Regions from separate parts of the Rothia sp. HMSC061D12 genome, predicted to be linked through region 2. Evidence: riboswitches for the same ligand, from Rfam matches in the RefSeq annotation. Region 2 holds a riboswitch; the other holds the start of a gene.
What was found. Region 2 has a riboswitch for S-adenosylmethionine ahead of HMPREF2682_RS08400 (methylenetetrahydrofolate reductase). Riboswitches for the same ligand answer to the same signal wherever they lie in the genome.
Positions count from the first base shown of each region.

Region 1: it holds a riboswitch for S-adenosylmethionine, as region 2 does, so the genes downstream of both, HMPREF2682_RS08895 (ABC transporter ATP-binding protein) here and HMPREF2682_RS08400 (methylenetetrahydrofolate reductase) in region 2, are expected to answer to the same signal.

Region 1 covers NZ_KV830311.1:120,814-128,637, reverse strand. Annotated here, with positions in the region: gene HMPREF2682_RS08910 (AMP-binding protein) at 1-999, opposite strand, end outside; gene HMPREF2682_RS08905 (ABC transporter permease) at 1,418-2,260, opposite strand; gene HMPREF2682_RS08900 (aliphatic sulfonate ABC transporter substrate-binding protein) at 2,260-3,324, opposite strand; gene HMPREF2682_RS08895 (ABC transporter ATP-binding protein) at 3,407-4,243, opposite strand; SAM riboswitch class I at 4,248-4,344, opposite strand; SAM riboswitch class IV at 4,520-4,628, shown strand; gene HMPREF2682_RS08890 (LLM class flavin-dependent oxidoreductase) at 4,742-6,169, shown strand; gene HMPREF2682_RS08885 (YchJ family protein) at 6,291-6,734, shown strand; gene HMPREF2682_RS08880 (hypothetical protein) at 6,949-7,632, opposite strand; gene HMPREF2682_RS08875 (NCS2 family permease) at 7,775-7,824, opposite strand, start outside.
Region 2 covers NZ_KV830310.1:88,500-96,323, reverse strand. Annotated here, with positions in the region: partial or broken gene HMPREF2682_RS08410 (ATP-binding cassette domain-containing protein) at 1-450, opposite strand, end outside; gene HMPREF2682_RS09315 (radical SAM protein) at 531-1,535, opposite strand; SAM riboswitch class I at 2,240-2,356, shown strand; gene HMPREF2682_RS08400 (methylenetetrahydrofolate reductase) at 2,474-3,379, shown strand; gene metE (5-methyltetrahydropteroyltriglutamate--homocysteine S-methyltransferase) at 3,531-5,858, shown strand; gene HMPREF2682_RS08390 (MFS transporter) at 6,375-7,820, shown strand.

The DNA of each region.
Region 1 (7,824 bases), on a different contig from region 2:
AACGGTGGATTCTACCTTCTCGGGGTCGTTGACCGCCGACAGCTCGTCGGGGCGTAGCACGCCGTTCTCGTCCACGTAATCCGGCAGCAGATCGTACAGTAGCGCGTGGGTGTACGCGGTCTGCACCAGGTATCCAGCCATGGTGTGCACCAGGCCCTTGGGCTTACCGGTCGTGCCGGAGGTGTAAATGATGAACAGCGGATCCTCTGCGTCGTGCAGTTCGTAGGCGTGGGTGTCCGGCTGGTCGTCCACCAGGTCGTGGTACCAGACGTCGCGGCCCTCAGTCCACGGCACAGCGGCGTGCGCTACCGGGTCGGAGGCGCTGGTACGGTCCACCACGATGACGTGCTCGATGTTGTTCTCACCGGAGCATGCTTCGTCGGCGTTGACCTTCACGGGAACGACCTTGCCGCGGCGGTTCTGGCCGTCGGTGGTGATGAGCACCTTCGCGCCGGTGTCTTCCACACGGAACTTCAGCGCCTCGGCGGAGAAACCACCGAACACGAGGGAGTGAATCGCGCCAATACGCGCGCAGGCGAGGGTGAAGATAATGGTTTCGGGGATGACGGGCAGGTAGATGACCACGCGGTCACCCTTGCGCACGCCCAGGGACAGCAGGCCGTTGGCGGCCTTCGCGATGCGGCGCTGCAGTTCGGCGTAGGTGATGGCTTCGCGGTCGCCGGGCTCACCCTCGAAGTAGAGGGCGACCTTGTCGCCGCGGCCCGCCTCCACGTGGCGGTCCACGCAGTTGTAGGCGACGTTGAGCTTGCCGCCCTCGAACCACTTAATTTCGGGGATCGTGAACTGTTCGATGCCTTCCTCATCGAAGCCGAGGGACTTCGGCTTCTCGAAGCGGTGCGCGGTGTGCCAGGGCTCAGCCCAGGTGAGGCGCTGTGCCTGCTTCTCCCAGAACGCGACGCGTGCCTCGTCAGATTCGAGGGCGGGGTTCGGGGTGGGGTTCAGCGGGTCGGTGAACGAGTAGGGGGTGGGCAGTCCCATTATTCTCCCATCGGTTGCTGGCATTAGCACCCTTGCTTGCCGTGCCGCTGTCTGTGTGACCGTGGGGTCTGTGTGTGCGTTGGCGAGGGGGTTGCTGCGACGTCACGGAGCCAGGTCTCTCGGTCGCTCTGGATGGTTTGCCTTCTTAGTAAAGCGCGCTCCGGGCCAGGAAGCAAAGGAGCCCGTCATATTCGGAATGGTGAGTACCAGTTCGTAATATAACGACATATTTAAAGACCCCGCCCCGCGCTCACTGCTGTGGGGCGCGGGGCGGGGCACATCATCATCATTCAGTAGGCGACAGGTTTCCCCGCCGACTTCTTTCTCCGGCGCGTAGCGATGATTAGCTCACCTTCAGGGAGCAACCACGCGGCGGACATCTCTCCTAAAACTCAGCGTGAACGCCGAGCCTTTTCTATTAGTTGCTGGGGTACTTTGCCTTCACCCAACGCTCGAATACGCCCACCAGCGCGTCGGTAATCTTACCGAGCACCGCCAGCGCCACGATGGCGAGCAGCAGACGGTCGGTACGGCCGTTGTTCTGCGAGTCAGTCAGCAGGTAACCCAGACCCATGGAGGCGCCCAGCAGCTCGGCGGCGACCAGGAACAGCCACGCCTGAGCCAGCGCCAGACGCAGACCCGAGACCACCGACGGCAGAACCGCGGGAAGCTGAACCGTGGTGAACAGGCGCAGACCCTTCAGGCCGAAGGCGCGTGCCGCCTCCACAAGCTTGGGGTCAACGTGCGCCAGAGCCGCAGAAACCGTGGTGTACACCGGGAAGAACGCACCGATAGCAACCAGGGTCACTTTGGAATTCTCGCCGATACCGATCCACAGCAGAAGCAGCGGAACCCACGCCAGGGACGGCACGGCACGCAGCGCACCAATGGTCGGTGCGGCAATCAGACGCACCGGCGCAGAGAGGCCAATCAGCGCACCCAGCACCAGGCCGAGCACGGCACCAATGCTGAAACCAATCAGCACACGCTGAGTGGAAATCGCCACGTGGCGGCCCAGCTCGCCGCGCTGCGCCAGCTCAATGCCAGCGCTGACCACGCGGTCGGGGGAGGGCAGCTGAACCTGGGTGAACACGCCGTTGGTGCTCAGGATGTACCAGAGGGCAATCAGCGCCAGGGGCAGAATCAGGCCCAGGTACTGCTTACCGGCGAACGGGTTCGACGGCAGCTTCACAGAAGTAGCACGCTTCTCGGCACGCTCAGCGCGAGCGCTGGAGGCGGCGCTAATCGTTGCGGCGGTCATTACTTCTCCACCGCCTTGGCAATCTTCTCGACAGCTGCGCTGTCAGCCTTCTTCGCGAACTGGTCGTCCACAATGCTGTTCAGCGCCTTGTCCACGTCGGACTGGGAGGGGACGTCGCCGGACTCAACCAGAATCGGGCCGACACCCTTCAGAACCTCAACCTGCTTAGCGCCCGGAACCGGGTCAATGTCCAGGTGGGTGCGCTCCATGACGACCTGGGCGGTCTCGTGCTTAATGCCGGACTCCTCCTCGACAATCTTCACTGCCTCTTCGGGGTTCTTCTTAGCCCAGGCGCGAGCGTACTCGTACACGTCTACAATGGTCTGTGCGGCGGTCGGGTTGGACTGAATGAACTTCTCGGTTGCGTTCAGGAAGCCGTAGGTGTTGAAGTTCAGGTTGCGGTAGAAGAGCACGTCGCCGCTTTCCACCTCGGCGGCAGCCATGATCGGGTCCAGGCCGCTCCACGCGTTGACCTGACCGTTATCCAGGGCGGTGCGGCCGTCGGCATGCTGCAGGTTCTGAATTGTCAGATCCGATGCGGAAATGCCCTCCTGCTTGAGTGCCTGCAGCAGCAGGAAGTAGGGGTCGGTACCCTTGGTCACGGCAACGGTCTTGCCCTTTAGGTCCGTTACCTTGGTGATGCCCGAATCCTTGCGGGTTACCAGAGCCGACCACTCCGGCTGAGAGTACAGGCTGATGACCTTGATGGGGGAGCCGTTAGCGCGTGCCAGCAGAGCCGCCGAACCGGCGGTCGAGCCGACATCAATATTGCCGCTACGCAGCGCCTCATTCGCCTTGTTCGAGCCGGCCGACTTGACCCACTCAACCTTCTTACCCTCGGCGGCAAGGGCGGTTTCAAGCCAGCCCTTCTTGCGGATAATCAGGGACAGCGGGTTGTAGGTCGCGTAGTCAATGGTCACGGTGTTCTGGTCGCCACCACCGGCAGCACCGGAGGCGTTAGCGGAACCGGAACCTTCACCGGCGCAGGCGCTGAGCAGAGTAGCAAAAGCGGCGGCTGCGGCAAGGGACTTGAGGGCGGTACGGCGAGACGGGGAGTAAGTCATGATGAAATCTTTTCGCTTCTGAAGATGATGATGTGTGGTGATGAGAATGCGTTACGCGGCAGAGCTGGTGTTGCCTGCAGATTTAGGCGTTATCTTCCACGCCGAGCTCAGCGAGCAGTTCGCTACGCAGCGCCGTGATCTCTGCATCGGCGCGGTCACGCGGGTGAGAACGGTCAACGGTCACAATGCGCTGGATGGTGGCGGGCGCCTCCGGGGTGTCCTTACCGAGGACGATCACCCGGTCAGAGAGATACAGCGCCTCTTCCACGTCGTGGGTGACCAGCAGAATCGTGGTCGGGTCCTGACGGTGCACGTCCAACAGCAAATCCTGCATGTTGATGCGGGTCAGCGCGTCCAGAGCACCGAAGGGCTCGTCGAGCAGCAGCACGCCGGGGTTGCGTGCGAGCGCTCGCGCCAGGGACACGCGCTGAGCCATACCGCCTGAAATTTCCTTGGGACGGTGGGTTGCGTATTCGCCCAGGCCGACCAGGTCGAGCAGGCGCGCTACGGATGCTGCGCCTTCAGATTTTTTGGTGCCCTGCGGCAGTCCGAGCGCCACATTGTCGGCGACGGTGCGCCAGGGGAGCAGGCGCGGTTCCTGAAAGCCGATAGCTACGCGGGGGTCGAGACCGGTTACCGCCTTCTCGCCGATACGCACGGTACCTGCGGTGATGCGGTTCAGGCCTGCTGCTGCACGCAGGAGAGTGGATTTGCCGCATCCGGAGGAGCCGATGACGGAGATAATCTCGCCGGGGGCTGCGGTGAAGGAGACTCCGCGAAGAACTTCGTGGGTTCCGCCGGGCACGGGGAAAGATTGTCCGACGTCTTCAAAGCTCAAGGGGACGGCGGCGGTGGATACGGCGTGGTGGCCGCTGTTTTCACTGGTGGGTGCGTCAGTTACTGCACTGTTGAGTGTCATGTCACTTCCATCGTTCCTGGCGTTAGCACCGGGGGCGGAAGAATCCGTGCCGGTTGCTGCGACGTCGTGGAGCCAGGTCTCTCAGTCGCTCTGGATGGTTTGCTCCTCCAACCCTATGGGCTGTGGCGTGCCTCAATCAACCCTACGGGCGCGTATGAATTTCTATGACTCTTTATTTCGCATTTATCACGAAATATTTCGGTTCTACGTCACAAAAAGATTTTTTCGTCACAAACGTGACCTCCCTCCCGCGCGCCCCGTACACTCAAACCACGAGATCATGAGTCCCGGCGCTAAGCTCTGGCTAGCCGGGCGGCAACCCTCTCCCGTAGCGGGGTGCCCCAGATGATGATCTGGCCTCAACGTTACGAGGCAAGTACGGCGCGAACGCGCCACCTGCACGAAGGCCACCACCGAACGCAGAAGGCATCAGGAGGCGGCGCGCGGGGTGCAGGGTACAAACCCGATCGTCCCCGATCATTCGCGAAAGGAAAATCGATGGCTGAGCAGAAGAAGCGCATCGTAGTTAACGCATTCGAAATGACCTGCATTGGTCACCAGAGCTTCGACCTCTGGCGTCACCCGCGCTCCCGCGCAACCGAGTACAACACCATCAAGTACTGGACTGACCTGGCTAAGACCCTTGAGCGCGGCCTGTTTGACGCCGTGTTCATCGCTGACGTTGTTGGTATCTACGACGTGTACAAGAACTCTGCCGCTCCCGCCATTGAGGGTGCCGCTCAGGTTCCCGTGAATGACCCCGCAACCCAGATTTCTGCAATGGCTGCAGTGACCGAGCACCTCGGCTTCGGTGTGACTGCTGCCGCTACTTTCGAGCAGCCCTACACCCTGGCTCGCCGCTACGCCTCCCTCGACCACCTCACCGAGGGCCGCGTCGGCTTCAACGTGGTGACTTCTTACCTGCCGTCGGCTGCTGAGAACCAGGGCCTGCCCACCCAGATTCCGCACGATGAGCGCTACGATATCGCTGACGAGTTCCTGGACGTCTGCTACAAGCTGTGGGAAGGCTCCTGGGAAGACGGCGCAGTCATCAAGGACCGCGAGCGCGGCGTCTACGCTGACCCCTCCAAGGTCCACCCGATTGGCCACAAGGGCAAGTACTTCTCCGTGCCCGGCATCTCCCTGACCGAGCCGAGCCCGCAGCGCACCCCCGTGATTTTCCAGGCTGGCGCATCCAGCCGCGGTCAGAAGTTCTCCGGTAAGCACGCTGAGGCTGTGTTCATCAGCGCCCTGCGCCCGGACCTGACCCGCGTTGTGACCGACCGTATTCGCACCGCTGCCGAGGAGCAGGGCCGTAGCCGCGACGACGTCAAGATCCTCGCAATGCTCTCCGTCATCGTGGATGAGACCGAAGAGAAGGCAAAGGCAAAGTACGAGGAGTACAAGAAGTACATCAACCTCGACTCTGCACAGGCTATCATCGGCGGCTGGTCCGGTGTTGACCTGTCCCAGTTCGACGAGGACGAGGTCCTGAACTACGTGCAGACCGAGTCGATTCAGTCCTTCCTGACCCCCTTCACCCTGCAGGCGAAGGACAAGAAGTGGACCCGCAAGGCCATCGCTGAGCACACCACCCTTGGCGGCATGGGCGATGTCATTGTTGGTGACCCGGTTCAGGTTGCTGACGAGCTGGAGCGTTGGATCGACGAGGGTGGCCTGGACGGCATCAACCTGGCATACCACGTCTCCCCGGGCTCCTTCGAGGACTTCATCGAGTACGTTGTTCCCGAGCTGCAGAAGCGCGGCCGCTACCGCACCGAGTACGAGGGCAACACCCTGCGTGAGAACATCTTCGGTAAGGGCCACACCAAGGTTGCTGACAGCCACCCGGCTGCTAAGTACCGCGGCGCATACGTGGGTAAGCCTTCCGCGGCTGACACCCCGGCTCGCGCGATCGCTGAATAAGCGTTGCCGCTGAAGCGTACCGTGTAGGTTCGCTCAAACTTAACGATTGAAAACAAGAACGCCCGTTCTGCTGGAGGATTTGTATCCCCGGCGGAGCGGGCGTTTCTTTATACTGGGTGGCATGACTGAACTGAACCAGGTTGAACTTAACCATGATGACCGCTGCCCCTGCTCGAGCGGCGAGGTGTACGGCGCCTGCTGCGGCAGGTTCCTGGGCGAGTTTGCCGCCTCCGGCACGCTGACTGCGCCTGCGCCGGAGCAGCTGATGCGCTCGCGTTTTACCGCGTTTGCGACGGGGGACGCGGCGTACCTGCTGGCGAGCTGGCATCCGAGTACCCGCCCGGCGACTCTGGAGTTGGAGGATGATATCCGCTGGTATCGCCTGGATATTCTGGGCGCTTCGGGTGGCCCCTTTGACGCCTCTGGTACGGTGGAGTTCGTTGCGTATTACCGTTCGGTGCCGGGCACGCCTGCGGAGGAGCGGGTGAAGGGCAACATGCATGAGCTGTCGCGCTTTGAGAAGGTGGGCGGCGCCTGGTTCTATGTGGATGGTGACGTCCGCTAACTCTAGCTCTCGCCGCCTCTGTCTCGTACAGGGTGTGGGCACATAAAGAAATGGCAGAATCATTCCGAAACCGGAACGATTCTGCCATTTCTTGTTTTAGCTAGCTTCTGTCTTTTAGAAGCTTTTCGAAGTCAACCTGAGATATCAGCCAGACCAAGCCAAGAGGCACGCTCTGCCCCAATAGCAGGAATCAAAATAGGGGATGCGGTCATAACTAAGAGGCCTTCCTGAAAACAGAATCTTGAAGAATGCGTTCTGCCTCAGCGGAACTTCGCGGATCCCCCAAATCTAGAAGATCTACCGCCACATGCAGGGGCAGAATATGGGGCGGGTCATCGCATTCACGCAAGATAACATTCGCTGAATCTGCGGACGCCGGAACCAGATTGTACAGAAAAATGATGTTCTCTAAATCCTGATGCGAGATATATGCATCAACCATTGAGCCGTACACCTGCGAAATATCGCTACTAATGCCGGTCAGCGACAACGCAGGGTCTTCCAAAATTGCAGGAATTTCAGCGGGAGGGGCTTGTAGGTGATGCACTTTCAACCCGCGGCGGGCTCGGTATCGTTCAACAGAAGCTGGACCCTGTTCCTGAATCGCTGAGGCGCGTTCTTTTGCCCTGCGGCGTTCCTCAGCAGATAGAACAGACAACTGCCCATCGCAGTAACGCGCCAAAGCGTTGAATGCTTCAAAAGAAATAGGGCGGCCAGCATTACTGCGGTGTGCTGCGGGAATGGCTTCGACAACCCAGCGGCTTCCCAACTTACGCCCCTGGAGCATTCCGCGTTCTAGGCGGGCGCGTACGCTTCGCTCTGAAACCTTAGCTTCTTGAGCATACTCTTGAACGGACATCATGGCAGAATCATACCGGAAACGGAATAATTCTGCCATGATTTTTCCTTGCACCCAGGCGCGATAAGGAACGTGTAAGAGCGAATCAGATACACAAAAGGCAGGTCCTTCGGCAGCTTGAAAACTTACGTTCTCAACCGCCTCGGGAACCTGCCCTCAGCAAATATGTGCTCCGTTGGACTTAGTGGGTCCAGCCGTTAATGATGCCCATACCGAAGTAAATCACGAACA
Region 2 (7,824 bases):
GGGCAATGAACACAGTGCCGCAAAAATTGCTGCCACAATGCTGACGTTCGCGATATTAAGACAGAGAAGTAACACCATTGCGAAGGCACTCACCAGTGTCATAACTGACATGGTGTGAACCTGCAATTCCTGTTTCGATATTGCCTCTCTAGCAGCACGTATATCTTCCTGCGATTTTGTGCTACCTATATTAGACAACGGAAATGTAGATAACCTGTTATTTAACATGCAGTGAACCCGATAGTTCACCTTTGACTTGAGGATCAGCATGTTACTTATTACCCAACGTTGAGCAATAATATTAATTCCAACAACAATGGCAAGCACAACAATATAAATCCAGGCCGCGCCACCATTTGAACCGCTCAAGGCTGATACTGTATTACCAATCAGCAAGGACTGGCTCAGGGGAATGCAGGCTATGACGGCTAGTGATAGGGCGGCGCTCACTAGGGTCCCAGGACAGGTTTTCCAGGCTAGGCGGAAAGACCAGAGTATAGAAGAAAATAGATTTTTCATTCTCACCACGCTCACAAAGTCATATTGAATTCATCTTTAAGCATCAAAATAACTGAATTGATGGCTTCCCGTTGTGACAACTTATTACAATCCAAGTAGCCACACTGAACCCATGACTTTTCATAAGCTGCAGGATTATACCCATCAATAACATTTCCAACCTCCATCGATTGCTGGCCGGCACTGTCCCAGCAACTATACAATTTTCCAGAGGATGTCAAGACTACCCCTTCTGGCTGGTACCCTAATTCAGACCTTGGGGTTCGACATGTTGAACAATAGCCACTATGCCCAGGGCGAGATACTTTGAAACCTTTCTTCACTGCAACCCTATACGCATTAACATATTTATCAATATATTCATTCGACTCCTTAATAGAATCATGATACATATTTGTATTGTCAATAAGTGCGAAATAAATCGACATGTTATTAGGATGACCAAGATTTATATACAGGTCATCAAGAAGACTCTCTATAGAATTAACGCTTACACTAGTTACATTTATCCTAATGCTTACATAAAAGTCTTCTTGCAGAAGTAGACAAATCGAATCAACAATCTTTCGATAGCTACCCCACCCCGACTTGGTTTTTCTGTACATATTATGCACATCCTCAGAACCATCTAATGTAATCTGAATGGTGTAACAATCTATCATTTTCAAATACTTTATATTTTCTTCATTGATTAACACACCATTGGTTACCAGAAAACTCCCATTAATCGGCATAAACCCACTAAGGCATCGGTGAAACTCGAGAATATCTTTTATATACAAAAGGGGCTCGCCGCCCAAGTAAGTCACAGAAAATTCAGACTTTCTCATGTCTCTGGCATACCCAGCAAGAAAGCTAGCCATCTGCTCCGTGGTAATTGTCTTATTCCGTTTATTTTGGGGACGGAGTCCATTAGAATCTATCTGATAGCAATACGAGCAAGTCAAATTACATGCGAAACCTGGATGATACGTTACAGAAAGCGCCTCGTTAGAATCTTTCTTTAGTCGGCTCATGGATAATAGTCTATCCAGCACCCATGGACTCAAACACGTCCGACCATTAGCAGTAACTAACAAGCGAGGCACAATAAAATAATTGCCTTTATACTCCACGAGGGAAATCCGGTTTCCCCTTTTAGCCCACACCTGACCCATGACCGATAACTCCTTTGTATTTTGGTTGGAACCGTAGCCCTGCTTCCACCCATCAGACTAAACGCAACGGATGGAAGCAGGGGTAATTCACTTTCTACTGCGGCCTCTGTCCCGGACGCGGCATACGGCCACCGCAACGACCGCCGCCTGCCGGAACAATTTCAATACCGAACAGATCGCACATGAACTTAATCATGAGAACTCCTCGAAGAGTAGTTAATGAAGTACGGCTGTACTTCTGCCAGCTAACTTTACCCCTCAATGAAATTTAAAACACGCATATCCGCGCGTGTCCAAGAATATTATGCGAATGTCGCTACGGTAGCTCCAGACACCCAGGGGTCAGCCAGCAGCTCTACCCGCCTCCTGCTCCTGTAGAGGAGAAGAAGTCCCAGACACCCAGGGGTCAGCCGACAGCTCTACCCGCAACGCCCCCAGCACCCTTCGTCATAGTCAGTCATATTAAGTTCATATTTCTCCCCAATGTCATGTCCAGAAATATTAGGACATCAACCGCCGCATCCCTTGCACACCCTCGGAGGCAGTGGGTAGAGTGAAAGCGTTATCTATCAAGAGCGACCGAGAGATCTGGCTCGTAGACGTCGCAGCAACCTCGCCAGTATCCCCCACCGTCACGGTGCAGGGTACGGACAAGGTGCTCCCGCCAGAACCGATAGAGAAGAATACCCTTCGGCACCCCTTGATGAGTCGTACCCACAAACCGGTACAGCGCATCCTGCAGAAGAATTCACGCACCCTCCCGGTGCGTATCTATCGGGTGAACACGAAGGAAGGTTATGACGACAGTTCACCCGGCTCTTTCTTTTGAGCTATTCCCACCCCGCTCACACGCAAGCTGCGAGTCGCTACTCCACACCATTGCCGAGCTTGAGGGCACCAACCCCGACTACGTGTCAGTCACCTACGCCGGTGACGCGAAGCGCCGCCAGAAGACCCTGGCGCTGCTCGACCACCTGGTGCATGAAACCTCCCTCACCCCGCTGGCTCACCTGATTTGCGCAGGCCATTCAGTGCACGAGCTGGAGCGTGCAGTCCGCCTGATTCTGGGTCTGGGTGTGCGCGGTTTCCTGGCTCTTCGCGGTGATATTCAGGAAGGTCAGGTTTCTGAACTTCCTTTCGCCCGCTACCTGGTAGAGCTCATTCGCCGCGTGGAGCGTGAAGATTTCGCCCACCTGGCAGCTGGCAAGGTGTCGATTGGTGTGGCGGCATACCCGCAGAAGCACCCCGAGTCCGCATCCCTGCTGCAGGATATTGAGATTCTGCTGTCCAAGCAGCGTGCCGGCGCGGATTTCGCGATTACTCAGGTGTTCTTTGAGGATGAACGCTATAGCGCCCTGGTCGATTCGGCGCACCTGGCAGGCGTGGATATTCCGATTATTCCGGGCATCATGCCGGTAACCTCGCTGAAGCGCCTACAGAACCTCTGCCAGATGGCGGGCATGGAAGTCCCGACGGACCTCGCCTACGCCCTAGAGACGGCGACCAGCAACGCAGAGTTGCACCGCATCGGCGTGGATTACGCGCTGAACCAGTGCCGCGCCGTGATGGATGCGGGCGCACCGGGCCTGCACTTCTTCACCTTCAACGAGCATGCGGCGGTGCTGGACGTTCTGGACCAGCTGGACCTACCCCGATACAGCAACCGTTTCTCTCAGCCGCTGAGCGAACTGGAATACGCCTAACCCAACCCGTAACGCTCCTTGTCGGATGCGTTCCCATTGTCTCCCCCGCAAATATTCCGGGAGTTACAACCTCCGTTTCACCGCCCACCGCTGGGTGGCGAAATACCGGAACTGACTCCCCTATCTATCCCCAGTAAAGGAAAAAATTATTATGTCGAACACCGCATTCCCCGCCGCAACTATTGTTGGTTACCCCCGCGTGGGCCGCTTCCGTGAGCTGAAGAAGGCTCAGGAGGCTTTCTGGAAGGGCAAGGCCACCCTGCAGGAGCTGCAGGACACCGCCGCAGACGTGCAGCGCACCTACTTCGAGCGCGTGACCGCCGCCGGTCTGAAGGCTGACAACTACTCGATTCCGGCAACCTTCTCCTACTACGACCAGGTGCTCGACGTTGTTCGCCTGTTCACCCTGGTTCCCGAGCGTCTGGCTGAGGCTAAGGATGCACGCGGCCTGCTGGATCTGCCCGGCTACTTCGCACTGGCGCGCGGTACCGAGACCCTGCCTCCTCTGGAGATGACTAAGTGGTTCGACACCAACTACCACTACCTGGTGCCCGAGATTGGTGCCGGCACCGAGATTAAGCTGAACCTTGAGGCTATTGACGAGCAGCTCGAGGTAGCAAAGCAGGCTGGCGTGAAGGTTCGCCCGCAGATTGTTGGCCCGCTGACCCTGCTGCTGGGCGCTAAGGCTGAGCAGGGTTCCGCTGAGGACTTCTCCCCCGTTGACCGTCTGGATGAGTTCGTTGCCGCGTACGCTCAGGTGCTGGAGCAGCTGGCTGAGCGCGGTGTTGAGTGGGTTCAGCTGGACGAGCCGGGCCTGACCGTGGACCGTGCCGACAACGCAAAGGTTGCGCAGCTGGCTGAGCGCACCTACCGTGCCCTGGCTGCCGGCGAGAAGCGCCCGCAGATTCTGGTGACCAGCCCCTACGGTTCTCTGCGTGAGAACCTGCCGGCACTGCTGGGTACCGGTATTGAGGCTCTGCACCTTGACCTGGTGCACGGCGTGTACTCGAAGGCTGAGCTGGAGTCCGTTTCTGCCGCCGGCGTGCACCTGGTTGCCGGTGTTGTGAACGGCCGTAACGTGTGGCGTGCCGATGTTCGCGCGGCTCTGAAGACTCTGGAGGCGCTGCCCGGCGCATCCGAGGGTGCCGTGTCGGTGTCCTCCTCGACCTCCCTGCAGCACGTGCCGCACGACCTGGCTCTGGAAGACCCCGCCGAGGTTCCCGTGGACGGCCTGGCATTCGCCGACCAGAAGGTTGCCGAGATCGCCCTGCTGGCTCGTGGCCTGGCCGAGGGTGAGGCTGCTGTTGAGCCGGAGCTGAAGGCTGCTGACGAGGCGCTGGCTCGCTTCGCCGCCGACCCGCGCAAGCACAACGACGAGATTCGTGCCCGCGCCGCAGCTGTAACCGCCGAGGACTTCGACCGTCCGACCATTGACGTTCGCCGCGCGGCTCAGGCTGACCTGAACCTGCCGAAGCTGCCGACCACCACCATCGGTTCCTTCCCCCAGACTGCTGAGATTCGCCGCCACCGTGCGGAGGCTCGTGCGGGCAAGATTTCCGCTGAGGAGCTGAACGGCTTCCTGCGTGACGAGATTGCCTCGGTCATCAAGCTGCAGGAGGAGCTGGGCCTGGACGTGCTGGTTCACGGTGAGGCTGAGCGTAACGACATGGTTCAGTACTTCGCCGAGAACTTCGACGGTTTCGCAACCACCCGCCACGGCTGGGTTCAGTCCTACGGTTCGCGTTGCACCCGCCCCTCGATCCTGTTCGGTGACGTGAAGCGTCACGGCGAGGGTCTGCGCGGTGAGGCATTCACCGTGCCGTGGAGCTCCCACGCACAGTCACTGAGCGACAAGCCCGTCAAGGGCATGCTCACCGGCCCCGTGACGATTCTGGCGTGGTCCTTCGTGCGTGACGACCAGCCGCGCCGCGAGACCGCTAACCAGGTGGCTCTGGCTCTTGCCGACGAGATTGCCGACCTGGAGGAGGCAGGCATCCGCATCATTCAGGTGGACGAGCCGGCTCTGCGTGAGCTGCTGCCCCTGCGCCGCGATGAGCAGCCGCAGTACCTGGACTGGTCGGTGAACTCCTTCCGCCTGGCAACCAGCGCGGTGAAGGACTCCACCCAGATTCACACCCACCTGTGCTACTCGGAGTTCAACGAGATTATCGACTCGATTAACGCTCTGAACGCCGACGTGACCAGCATCGAGGCGGCTCGTTCGCACATGGAGCTGCTGGCTGACATTCCGGAGAGCTTCGTTTCCGGTCTGGGCCCGGGCGTGTGGGACATCCACTCCCCGCGTGTTCCTTCGCAGGATGAGATTGAGTCCCTGCTGAAGGCTGCGATTGGTTACGGCACCATTGCTGACCTGTGGGTGAACCCTGACTGTGGTCTGAAGACTCGTGATTACGAGGAGACCAAGCAGTCTCTGCGTCACCTGGTGGATGCCACCAAGGCGATTCGCGCATCCCTCTAGGAGGCGCCTCTTGGCTCCGCTGCCTGCTGCGGGTTGACCGGATGATGGTTTGCTCGCGGTAACCTGCGGCAGGTGGCGGCTGTTCGGCTTCGAGCCGGTATGCGTACCGACTGTATGCCGAGCTTTTGGGGATAGATAACGGGCCCGCCCGTACAGTTTTTCTTCTGCACTGTACGGGCGGGCTTTTCTGTGCTGTTTTAGGGCACCGATTTAGTGGTGTTTAAGTGGTTTTTATTTGAACTTAGGGTATAAATTACTCTAAATTTAAGTGTGGTCTGACCAAAACACATACTTACTCAACAGAGAAAGTATTTATATTCATTACACGGCTTGAGGCAATGTTGCCCAGTAGACAGACCTACATCACACAGATTGCGCACTTCCCCGTCATTCCAGGATAAAAACAGTATTTATAGAACAATCGCTCTGAATATCCGTTCACCCTTGTGAACAATCCGATGAAAATATGCCCATCGGATTAGCATTTTTATGAGAATTCGTTTTTAGAATTCCAGCATGACTACTACCACTTCATCAAAGAAGAAGAAGGGTTCTGTACCCCGCTGGCTCGCAATTCCGGCACCCAAGCCTCAACTGAGCGAGGCTGAAGTTAATGCAAAGTACCCGCGCATGCGTCTGCAGGTTTTCATGGGTATTTTCATCGGTTACGCGACCTTCTACCTGATTCGTAACAACGTCCCGCTGGTCACCCCGATTCTGACCAAGGAACTTGGCTTCAGCAACGCCGCAATTGGTGCGCTGTCCACCGCACTGCTGCTGGCTTACGGCTTCAGCAAGTTCTTCACCGCAATGATTTCTGACCGCTCGAATGCGCGTCTGTTCCTGCCCATCGGTCTGGTGCTCTCGGGTGTTGCCAACATCCTGCTGGCGCTGACCGGTTACATGGGTGAAGGCGCGGGCGCGGCGGGCTACGGTGCGGCTATCGCCTCCATCATGGCGACCATTATGGTCTTCAACGGCATCTTCCAGGGCATGGGTTGGCCTCCCTCGGGTCGTGTGCTCGTGAACTGGTTCTCCACCAGCGAGCGCGGTACTAAGGTTTCGTGGTGGAACACCGCCCACAACGTTGGTGGCGCGCTGTCCGGTCTGCTGGTTGCTTGGGGCTTCTCCATGTTCGGCAAGACCTGGGAAGTTGCGTTCTGGTTCCCGGCTGTTATCAGCTTCGTTCTGGCTTTCGTGGCGTGGCTGCTGATCCGTGACAACCCCGAGGCCGAGGGTCTGCCCACCGTTGACGTGTACCGCAACGACCCGCACAAGGTTGAGTCCACCGCTGAGGATCGTGCAGAGTCCACCTGGACCACCATCCGTAAGCACGTGCTGACCAACTCGACCATGGTGTACCTGGCTCTGGCGAACGTGTTCGTGTACACCCTGCGTTACGGCGTGCTGGTGTGGGCACCGAAGTACCTGCACGATGTGCGCCACGCTTCCCTTGAGGGTGGTATTGCGGGCTTCTCGATTCTGGAGCTTGCCGGTATTGGTGGCACCGTCCTGTGCGGTTACGTTTCTGACCGTATGTTCAAGGGTCGCCGCTCCCCCGCGGGTATCCTGTTCCTGCTTGCGACCGTTGGCGCAATCCTGCTGTACTGGCTGCCTTCTTCGGATGCACCCCTGTGGATTGCGTACGTTGCACTGGCTCTGATTGGTGGCCTGATTTACGGTCCGGTCATGCTGATTGGTCTGCAGGCTATTGACCTGTCCCCCTCGCACGTTGCGGGTACCGCTGCGGGCTTCACCGGCCTGTTCGGTTACGCGCTGGGTGCAACCCTGGCGTCTGCCGGTATCGGCATCATTGTTGACCACTGGGGTTGGGGCACCGCGTTCGTCTTCATGATTGTGTGCTCCGGTCTGGCTGTGCTGTTCCTGTGGCTGGTCAACGGTGCTGAGAAGCGCATGATGGCTGAGCGTGCACAGAAGCTGGCTGCGAAGGCTCAGGCTTAAGCGA